DNA from 3 places in the Lysinibacillus sp. VIII_CA genome. Region 3 is predicted to be linked to each of the others. Evidence: predicted binding sites of a transcription regulator. Region 3 holds the regulator's gene; each other region holds the start of a gene.

Region 1 (3,283 bases), on a different contig from region 3:
ATGACCAGTAGCATTAATTTGTACGGACACCTTTTTATCTTTTAATTCATCTAATGATTTAATCTTTGAATCTTCTTTCACAACAATTAATAATTGAGACTCATAGTATGGCTCAGTAAAATCAAATGATTCTTTGCGCTCATCTGTAATGGTAATCCCTGAAGCACCAATATGTGTTTCACCATTTTTAATTGTTTGGAAAACGGGTTCCCAACCAATATTATTCCACTCTACTTCGAAATCCATTTCATCAGCAATTGCTTTTAAAATATCGACATCAATCCCCACAATTTTCCCTTTATCGTCAACAGATTCAAACGGTGCAAAAGTCGCTTCTGTACCTACTTTATAAACTTTCTTGCCATCTCCACCTTCTGAAGGTGTACTACCCGAAGAGGCAGTATCCTTTGTCCCACATCCTGCAAGTGCTAAAGTTAGCGCTGCTAGTATCATAAGTAACATCCAAGCTGTTTTTTTCATTGCATTTCCCCCTATTTCGATAATTTTCCATTCTGCGTATTATTTTTCGCAATTCGGAAATATTAGACTATTAGGTCAATTATATTAATATTATAGTATTTGTACAACAACTTTTCGCATAAAACTAAATATTTTTTCATATTCATTAATAAAGAAATCATTTAAATAGAAAAAAAATGCATTAATAACAAGAATATGAACCTAAAATTAATATATATACAATTGAAAAAATGCTAAATTTCGATAAATTTAAACAAAAAAAAAAGAATCCCCTCAGAAAGGATTCTTTTTTTCGGCTATTACTAGCCTTCACGGTCAGTATGTTCACTAAAAAATAATTTGGAGTTGTTGCTTTTTTGAAGGTTTGAAAGGCATAAATAGGGGAATAATGCCAACTAGGACAGTATTCCCATTACTTTTCCTCTCTATCTCCACTAAGCAGGCTGCTAAACTACTTATTAGGAGATTGAGCTATTACAGTATATCTATATTCAGTAAAATGGCGCCCTCGGAGGGAATCGAACCCCCAGTGCAAGAACCGGAATCTTACGTGTTATCCATTACACCACGAGGGCAAAAAAAACAAAAAAAAAGTACTCACCCTAGGCTTACGAAAAGCATGATGTAGATAATCCTCATTTTGGAGCATACCTGCAAAATAGTGTTCTGTACTTTCAATCTTATAACCTTACCTATTATACAAACGTATCACATATATTTCAACCATATAATACAAAAAGAATTTATTTTTTTTTATTTAATTATTTCACTTTAGCAGGGTTAATATTTGACCTTCCCTGACTATAATGTGTATGATAAGGTTACAGCTGAAATAACAATGAGTTTTCAGCAAAGGTAATCGAATTTAGTTTTTTGAAGGAGGATTTAACATGAATTTAATTCCTACAGTTATTGAACAAACAAGCCGTGGTGAACGTGCATATGACATTTACTCACGTCTACTTAAAGACCGCATTATCCTTTTAGGAAGTGCTATTGACGACAATGTGGCTAATTCAATTGTCGCACAATTACTTTTCCTACAAGCAGAAGATCCAGACAAAGACATTTCTCTTTACATTAATTCACCAGGTGGATCAATTACGGCTGGTATGGCCATTTATGACACCATGCAAATTATTAAGCCAAAAGTTCAAACGATTTGTATCGGTATGGCTGCATCAATGGGTGCATTCCTACTTGCTGCGGGTGAACCTGGTAAACGCTTTGCATTACCAAATGCCGAAGTAATGATTCACCAACCACTAGGTGGGGCACAAGGCCAGGCGACAGAAATTGAAATTGCTGCTAAACGTATTTTATTCTTACGTGAAAAATTAAACGGCATTTTATCTGAACGTACTGGTCAACCACTTGAAGTTATTGCAAGAGACACAGATCGTGATAACTTCATGACAGCTGAACGTGCAAAAGAGTATGGTTTAATTGATCACATTATGCACCGTAGTACTGATAATAAATAGTAATAAAAAACCTCACAGAATTTCCTCTGTGAGGCTTTTTTACTTGTTAGTTAATCTTCATTTTCAATAATTGTTGCTAATGCTGTAACCGCTTGCTCAGCATCATTGCCTTCACTACTTAAAGTTACCTCCGTACCTTTAGCAACTGCTAAGCTCATGACACCCATTATCGACTTGGCATTAACTTTTTTTTCATCTTTTTCTAGAAAGATATCCGCACTGAAACGATTTGCTTCCTGCACAAATAGTGCCGCTTGTCTTGCTTGTAGTCCTAATTTTAATTTAACCTGGACTCTTCTCTCGATCATTCTCAAAACTCCCCTTCACTACCGTTCATCTATTAGTTTTATCTTACCTTACTTACTAGCAAAAGAACAATAAGCGATTACGCATGACATTCATACCTGAAAAGTATGAAAACTTAACCACCTATTTTTTCACCGCGTCTTAATGCATCTGCTATTTCATCGATTTTTCTTAAACGATGGTTGACACCTGATTTGCTGACAGTGCCACTGGATACCATTTCGCCAAGCTCTTTTAACGTAACATCTTGATACTCTACTCGTAATCGTGCAATTTCACGAAGCTTTTCGGGTAGTTGATCAAGACCAATTGAATTTTCAATAAATCGAATATTCTCTACCTGTCGTAATGCTGCTCCAATTGTTTTATTTAGATTGGCCGTTTCACAGTTCACAATACGATTGACACTATTGCGCATGTCTCGTAATATCCGAACATCCTCAAATTTCATCATTGCCTGATGGGCACCCACAATATTGAGAAAATCAGAAATTTTTTCTGCTTCCTTTAAATAAGTAACAAAGCCTTTTTTGCGTTCGATTGTTTTGGCATTGAGTTCAAATTCATTCATTAAATCCATCAATGCCTCGCCATGTTCTTTATATAAAGAATAAATTTCTAAATGGTAGGCGGATGTTTCTGGGTTATTGACAGAGCCTCCTGCTAAAAATGCGCCTCTTAAATAGGCTCTTTTTTGGCCATTTTTTTTAATGAGCTTTCTTGAGATCGTATGATTAAATTGAAAGTCGTCTGAGATGATTTCTAAATCAATTAACAGCTCGCGTGCTCCTTCTCTTACACGGCAAATATATACGTTATTTTTTTTCAATCGCATTTTCTTACGAACTAGCAATTCTACATTGTATGGATACAACTTTTTCATAATCGTATATAGTCTTCTGGCAATTGCAGCGTTTTCAGTTTGCACGTCCAAGCTTAGTTGTTTATTCGCAAAGGATAATGAACCATTCATACGAATTAGGGCAGAAACTTCTGCTTTCATACAATGATTG
Region 2 (3,283 bases), on a different contig from region 3:
ACCCTGAAAATTTAACATTCATGGTGAATAAAAAGGCTGGACATGTTGTACCACGTGATGGAATGTTGGCAGCAACAGAGTGGCTTGCAGAGCATTTGGCATAATATGATGCATCTGCTATGATAAGGTTAACACTATGATGGAAGGAGAAATGGGAATGGATCAGGATATGAAAGATAGCATGTTAGGTGCATTAGAAAATGTAATTGACCCTGAGCTTGGAATTGATATCGTCAACTTAGGTTTAGTATATGATGTAGATTTAGATGATGAAGGTGTAGCAACGGTTACAATGACGTTAACATCGATGGGCTGTCCACTTGGCCCAGTGATTGTGGATCAAGTGAATACAGCATTAAACGAGCTTCCAGAAGTGAAAAGTACAAATGTAAATATTGTATGGAATCCACCTTGGTCAAAAGACAAAATGTCACGCTATGCCAAAATGGCATTGGGTGTACGCTAATAGTGTCTATTAAAAATCCCTGCTTATTTTTAATAAGCAGGGATTTAGCATGTAACGAATTAATCGATACGGCATACTTGTAATGGACAATTTTCGCAGGCAATCTCATTTTTTAAAAATTGTAAATCATGAATAGTAATAAAGCCTTTGTCAAAAGTCAAAATGTCATGTTTTTTTAAATCATTCAACATGCGATTAATCATTTCACGACTAGTCGCACACAAATTTGCAATTTCCGTATTTGTTAGTTGAAACTCAATAAAAATGGAACCATCCTCTAAAAGCTTACCATACGTATTAGATAGACGAATGAGCGTTGAAAACAAGGCACCCTTTTTTCCGTTTAACACTAAATCACGCAAACGACTCTGATGCTTTAAATTTTCTGTTTGTAGCCACTTCATATATTCCACCATAATCGTAGGCTGTTCTTCCAGTAAATGTTCTAATGACTGCCGACTTAAAACATATAGCGTAGCAGATTCTAAAACTTTTGCAGTCATGGAATTATAGACAAGGTTACAAAATAATGAACCCTCTCCAATGATACTATCAGGACCACATATTCGAATCGTCAATTCCTTCCCAGTTTCTGTTTCTTGACTAATCGATACAACACCCGACTTAATATAGTAAATTTCCTTTGACCGTTCACCTTCTAGAAAAATTTTATTCCCTTTATTTACTTTGATAAAAACACCATGCTTTTGAAAAAGGTCCATAATTTTTTCTAACATATTATCCTTTGAAACCATATCTCCAACACATCGCTTTCTTTTTGTAATAAATGGCGATTATTACAAAAGGACAGTGGATTTTTCGATACTTAAACATAGAAACATACCATTATTATAACGTAAATGTTTATTTATAAGTGTAAAAATTTAGTGCTATTTCTTTGCATAAGAATTGTCGAGTGATGTAAAATAAAGTTAGTCAAATAAGGTCAAACTTTTAAAAAGAACCAGAATGGGTATAAAGATTATGCGAAATAGTAAAGTAAAGGAGTGCTAATTATGCAATTTCAACAAACTGATAATCAAAAGCCATTAGAGCAATTTGGACGCAACTTAATAGAAGAAGTTAAAAATGGCAAAATGGACCCCGTTATTGGGCGCGATGAGGAAATTCGAAATGTCATTCGTATATTAACGCGTAAAACAAAAAATAATCCTGTATTAATTGGTGAGCCAGGAGTTGGTAAAACAGCGATTGCAGAAGGTTTGGCTCAACGTATTGTGAAGGGGGATGTACCAGAGGGCTTGAAAGAGTGCGTGCTATACGAGCTGGATATGAGTGCTTTAATAGCAGGTGCAAGCTACCGTGGCCAATTCGAAGAGCGTTTAAAAGGCGTATTAAAAGAAGTTAAAGATTCAGAAGGGCAAATCATTTTATTTATTGATGAAATTCATACAATTGTAGGCGCAGGCAAAACGGATGGTGCTATGGATGCAGGAAATATGTTAAAGCCCATGCTTGCTCGAGGCGAATTACACTGTATCGGTGCGACTACATTAGATGAATATCGTCTGTATATTGAAAAAGACCCTGCCTTAGAACGCCGGTTCCAACAAGTTCTTGTACGTGAGCCTTCTATTGAGGATACTGTGTCTATTTTACGAGGCTTAAAAGAACGCTTTGAATTACATCATGCAGTACGTATTCATGACCGCGCGATTGTGGCTGCAGCAGAGCTCTCCAATCGTTATATTACAGAGCGATTTTTACCAGATAAAGCGATTGATTTAATTGATGAGGCATGTGCAACGATTCGTACTGAAATTGATTCAATGCCACAGGAACTAGATGCAGTGACTCGTCGTATTATGCAACTAGAGATTGAAGAACAAGCGTTACGGAAGGAAAAGGACGAAGCAAGTAAAAAACGTCTTGAGCAATTACGAGAAGAATTGACAAAGTTGAAAGAGTCTTCTGAGGGGATGAGGCAGCAATGGGAAGCAGAAAAGGAAAAACTACATGAAATTCAGAAAAAACGGGAGACATTAGATAAATACCGTCGTGATTTAGAGGAGGCAGAAAGTAAATATGATTTAAATAAAGCTGCTGAATTACGTCATGGTAAAATACCAACACTTGAAAAAGACATTCAGGAACTCGAAAAAGAATTAGAAAGCGGTGCAGAGTCTCGTATTTTACGTGAAGAAGTGACAGCTGACGAAATCGCCGCAATTGTTTCTCGCTGGACGGGTATTCCTGTGACAAAACTAGTGGAGGGCGAGCGAGAAAAACTATTGCGTTTAAAGGAAACCTTACATGAACGTGTAGTTGGTCAAGATACAGCTGTTCAATTAGTAACAGAGGCTGTATGGCGTGCTCGTGCAGGCATTAAAGATCCGCATCGTCCAATTGGTAGCTTTTTATTCTTAGGCCCAACAGGTGTTGGTAAAACAGAGCTTGCTAAGGCCCTAGCTGCTCAATTATTTGATTCAGAAGATCATTTCATTCGAATTGATATGAGCGAATATATGGAGAAGCATAGCGTGTCTCGATTAGTTGGAGCTCCTCCGGGTTATATTGGTTATGAAGAAGGAGGTCAACTCACAGAGGCTGTGCGTCGTAACCCTTATTCTGTTGTTTTACTAGATGAAATTGAAAAAGCACATCCCGATGTGGCTAATATTTTATTGCAAATTTTAGATGACGGCCGAATTACAGATAGTCAAGGACGTATGGTCAATTTTACAAATACAGTAGTGATTCTAACATCGAATATCGGCTCTAGTTATTTAATGGAGGCAAAAGATGACGATCCAACTGTTGAAGACTTGGTTATGGCTGCTCTCAGACAGCATTTTA
Region 3 (3,283 bases):
ATATCTTCTTCTGTCTTTCCAAGTGTAATTTGGTTAGACACTTGATAAACGTTCCCTAAATTTTCGCTTCCTTCACCATATATACCTCTTACCGTCATGCCTAAGCGTGTCATCGCATTTATAATTTGATTCATCTGTCCGGTTAACGTAAGAGCAGGTAGATGCATCATCACAGATGCCCGAAGCCCAGTACCAATATTCGTAGGACAGCTTGTTAAATAGCCAAAGGTATCTCGAAATGCATAAGGTAAGACCTTCTCTAGAATACGGTCAATCTTATTCGCTTGTTCATAGGCATTTTGAAGCTGAAAACTCGCGGTCATACATTGAATGCGCAAGTGATCCTCTTCATTCACCATAATACTCACCGATTCATCTTGTGACAGAAGCACAGAGCCCACCTGCTCTTTTTTTGCAAGCTGCGGACTAATCAAATGCTTTTCTACAAGAATTTGACGTTGTAAAGGTGTTAAATCATTGATAGAAAAATAAGCATAATCATTTTGAAGCGTTGGACTATCGCTTACTGCATGTGTAACTGCCTGTTCCACCTGTAAAGCCTCGTTCTCTGAAAACGATAATGGAAAACGATATCCATCTAAATTTCGAGCAAGGCGAATACGTGTACTAATGACAATGTCAGAATAATCGTCTTCAATACGCATCCAAGTAGGTGTAGCACGCTCTAAAAACGATTCAATCATCATGACACATCACCACCTTCAAATTGTAGCTGCTTCTCAAGCTCTTTGACTTCATCACGAAGCTTTGCTGCCTCTTCGAATTGTTCTTCATCTACAGCGAACTTCATGCGTTTACGGATTTCCTCAATTTGCTTTTTAATGACATACACATTGCTATGGGCACCTGGCATTTTACCAATATGTTGGGGACCAGCCTGTATCCGATTAAAGAGCTTAGGTAAATGTTCGCTAAAAGTGTCATAACAGCTTGGGCAACCAAACTTACCTTCTTTCAAAAATTGCTTATACGTAAATTCACATTGTGGACACGTTTGCTGTTGTGGCTGTGTTTGTTGTTTTTCCCCCACCTTTTGCCATGTAGGTGAGCCAAACCAGTTAGATAATAACTGTTGTATAGAAACTGGCTCTTGTTTAAACTCTGCATGAAATGGATGGAACTGTGAGGCGCAGACGTCACAATAATGGTGCTCCACCTTTTGCCCATTTTGAACTTGTGTTACAGTAACTGTCGCATTACGTTGTTTACAATGTTCACATATCATTTCCATCACCTCACTATTTCTGCTGCTCGTATTTTATAGTTGTCAGCATCGCCCGCAATATTTTTGCTCGAATTATATCTCTTAAAGGAAGATGTAAGTCGATTGTTGAGCGATCAATTGCTGCTAACATTAACTTCGCTTCTCGCTTTGAAATTACCTGCTCGTCGATGAGTCGATACACTAAATCTTCTGCCATCGTTTGCGATGCTCCACCTTCAATATGCCGGAGAACATCGTCAATTAAATCAATCTGTGAATTCGCGCGGACACGTAAAATTCGAATGTATCCACCACCACCACGCTTGCTCTCTACAAGGTAACCTCGCTCGGCAGTAAATCTTGTATTAATGACATAATTTATTTGTGACGGAACACATTGAAATTTATCTGCAATTTCACTACGTTTTATTTCAATATGCCCTTCCCCACCTAATTCAAGTACTTGCTTTAAGTAACCTTCTATGATGTCTGATATATTACGCATTTTAGGAATACACCTCGCTTGCTTCACTGACTTTGACTATCTTTGACTTTCTTTGAGTATATTATACAAAACGCTTGAAAATAATTGCAATGATTTCGCCCAGAGAAAAATGAAATGCCTTAAAAAGTATATTCAAGCGTAGAAAATAGCACTTATTAATTAATGGCTATCGAGCACACTTATTTGCTTCCTACACCTAATGTACCCTTTTTATCCATAGAAAAAACGCAAGCATATGCAACTAGCATATACTTGCGTCTATAAAAATTATACCCAACGACCTACAATTGGATAACGCCAAGGCTCATCAGTTAATGCTTTGACGATACCGATAATTGGTACTACAAATAGCATAATACCGAAAACGATTAAAAATGGAATGCCAATGATGAAAAAGCTTAAGACTCCAGAGACAGCAAGTAAAACCGCCATGACAAGTTGGAAAAGTATTGCTTGGATAGAAATTGCCTTCACTTCCTCATCCGTACTAATTAAAAAGAAGATTATGGGAACTAACCATGGCGCAAAAAACGAACTTGCGTGTATGATTACTTTAGACCATTTACTCTCCATATATATCAACCCTTTCTTTATGCGTTGTCTATCGTTTTATGTACTACTATTTACGGAACTATACCCGTAATAGTTTCAATTTAAAGTGAGTTTTTTAAAATTTTTTTTGAAAGGTCGTGATGAGAAATGGAATTTAACCACACATTAGCAAATGAATATGAAAAGGGGATTCGCCGTACTCTACCAAGCTATGATGCAATGCTTCGTTTAATACAAACTTTTTATCGTTCTACATTACAGGAGCAAGCTGATATGTTGATTGTTGGTGCAGGCAGTGGCAATGAAATATTACAGCTAGCAGATGGAAGACCGCATTGGTCATTTACGGGTATTGATCCGTCAGAATCTATGCTCGATATAGCAAGGGAGCGTCTCCAATCGTTACCCAATGATCTGTCATTCTACCGTGGGACATTGCTGGATACACAGCTACCAGCCACCACATTCGATGCAGCTAGTTGTGTACTCGTCCTTCATTTTATTCAAGGTTATGAAGAAAAGCTGTCAACTTTGAAAGAAATTTACAACCATTTAAAGCCAGGGGCACCTTTTACTCTTGTTTCAAAATACGGTCAACCTGGTACGATTGAAACGGAACTACAATTCGATTTATGGCGTTCCTACTGGCTTCAACATACAAAACTTTCTACATCCGATGTTGCAGAAATGGAAAATTCCATCCGTGCTCTGTCATTTATGCCTGAGAAAGAAATATTAACATTATTACAAGAAGCAGGTTTTATAAAACCTTCTAGATTTTTTGCCACTACTTTGTTTGGTGGATGGGTATGCTTTAAAAAGGAAGAACATTAAATATATATATTGTAGTAAATACTTTGAGGTGAAAGCTGTGATAAGCACCATTGGCATTACAAAAAAACAAAAATTACTAAAGGATTTCCCTTTGGAATCCATACATCAACAAGAATTCGAGTGGTACTGGATTGATTTTAATTGTCCAACTGCTGAGGAAGAATCTT

Evidence for each region. The regulator CtsR, encoded in region 3, represses protease genes until heat stress. The targets are predictions, from matches to a motif close to ATGGTCAATAAAGGTCAAACA.
Region 1: the regulator CtsR is predicted to act here: its motif matches at 1,265-1,285, upstream of clpP (ATP-dependent Clp endopeptidase proteolytic subunit ClpP).
Region 2: the regulator CtsR is predicted to act here: its motif matches at 1,399-1,419, upstream of ACP3VS_RS02950 (ATP-dependent Clp protease ATP-binding subunit).

Annotation. Positions count from the first base shown of each region.
Region 1 covers NZ_JBNFXM010000007.1:103,084-106,366, reverse strand. Annotated here, with positions in the region: gene ACP3VS_RS11890 (basic amino acid ABC transporter substrate-binding protein) at 1-480, opposite strand, end outside; tRNA gene ACP3VS_RS11885 (tRNA-Arg) at 981-1,055, opposite strand; gene clpP (ATP-dependent Clp endopeptidase proteolytic subunit ClpP) at 1,371-1,964, shown strand; gene ACP3VS_RS11875 (HPr family phosphocarrier protein) at 2,015-2,272, opposite strand; gene whiA (DNA-binding protein WhiA) at 2,386-3,283, opposite strand, start outside.
Region 2 covers NZ_JBNFXM010000001.1:607,032-610,314, reverse strand. Annotated here, with positions in the region: gene ACP3VS_RS02965 (prolyl oligopeptidase family serine peptidase) at 1-104, shown strand, start outside; gene ACP3VS_RS02960 (metal-sulfur cluster assembly factor) at 158-466, shown strand; gene ACP3VS_RS02955 (Crp/Fnr family transcriptional regulator) at 526-1,221, opposite strand; gene ACP3VS_RS02950 (ATP-dependent Clp protease ATP-binding subunit) at 1,483-3,283, shown strand, end outside.
Region 3 covers NZ_JBNFXM010000008.1:62,789-66,071, forward strand. Annotated here, with positions in the region: gene ACP3VS_RS12755 (protein arginine kinase) at 1-707, opposite strand, end outside; gene ACP3VS_RS12760 (UvrB/UvrC motif-containing protein) at 704-1,246, opposite strand; gene ACP3VS_RS12765 (CtsR family transcriptional regulator) at 1,260-1,730, opposite strand; gene ACP3VS_RS12770 (DUF4870 domain-containing protein) at 1,998-2,303, opposite strand; gene ACP3VS_RS12775 (class I SAM-dependent methyltransferase) at 2,430-3,116, shown strand; gene corA (magnesium/cobalt transporter CorA) at 3,154-3,283, shown strand, end outside.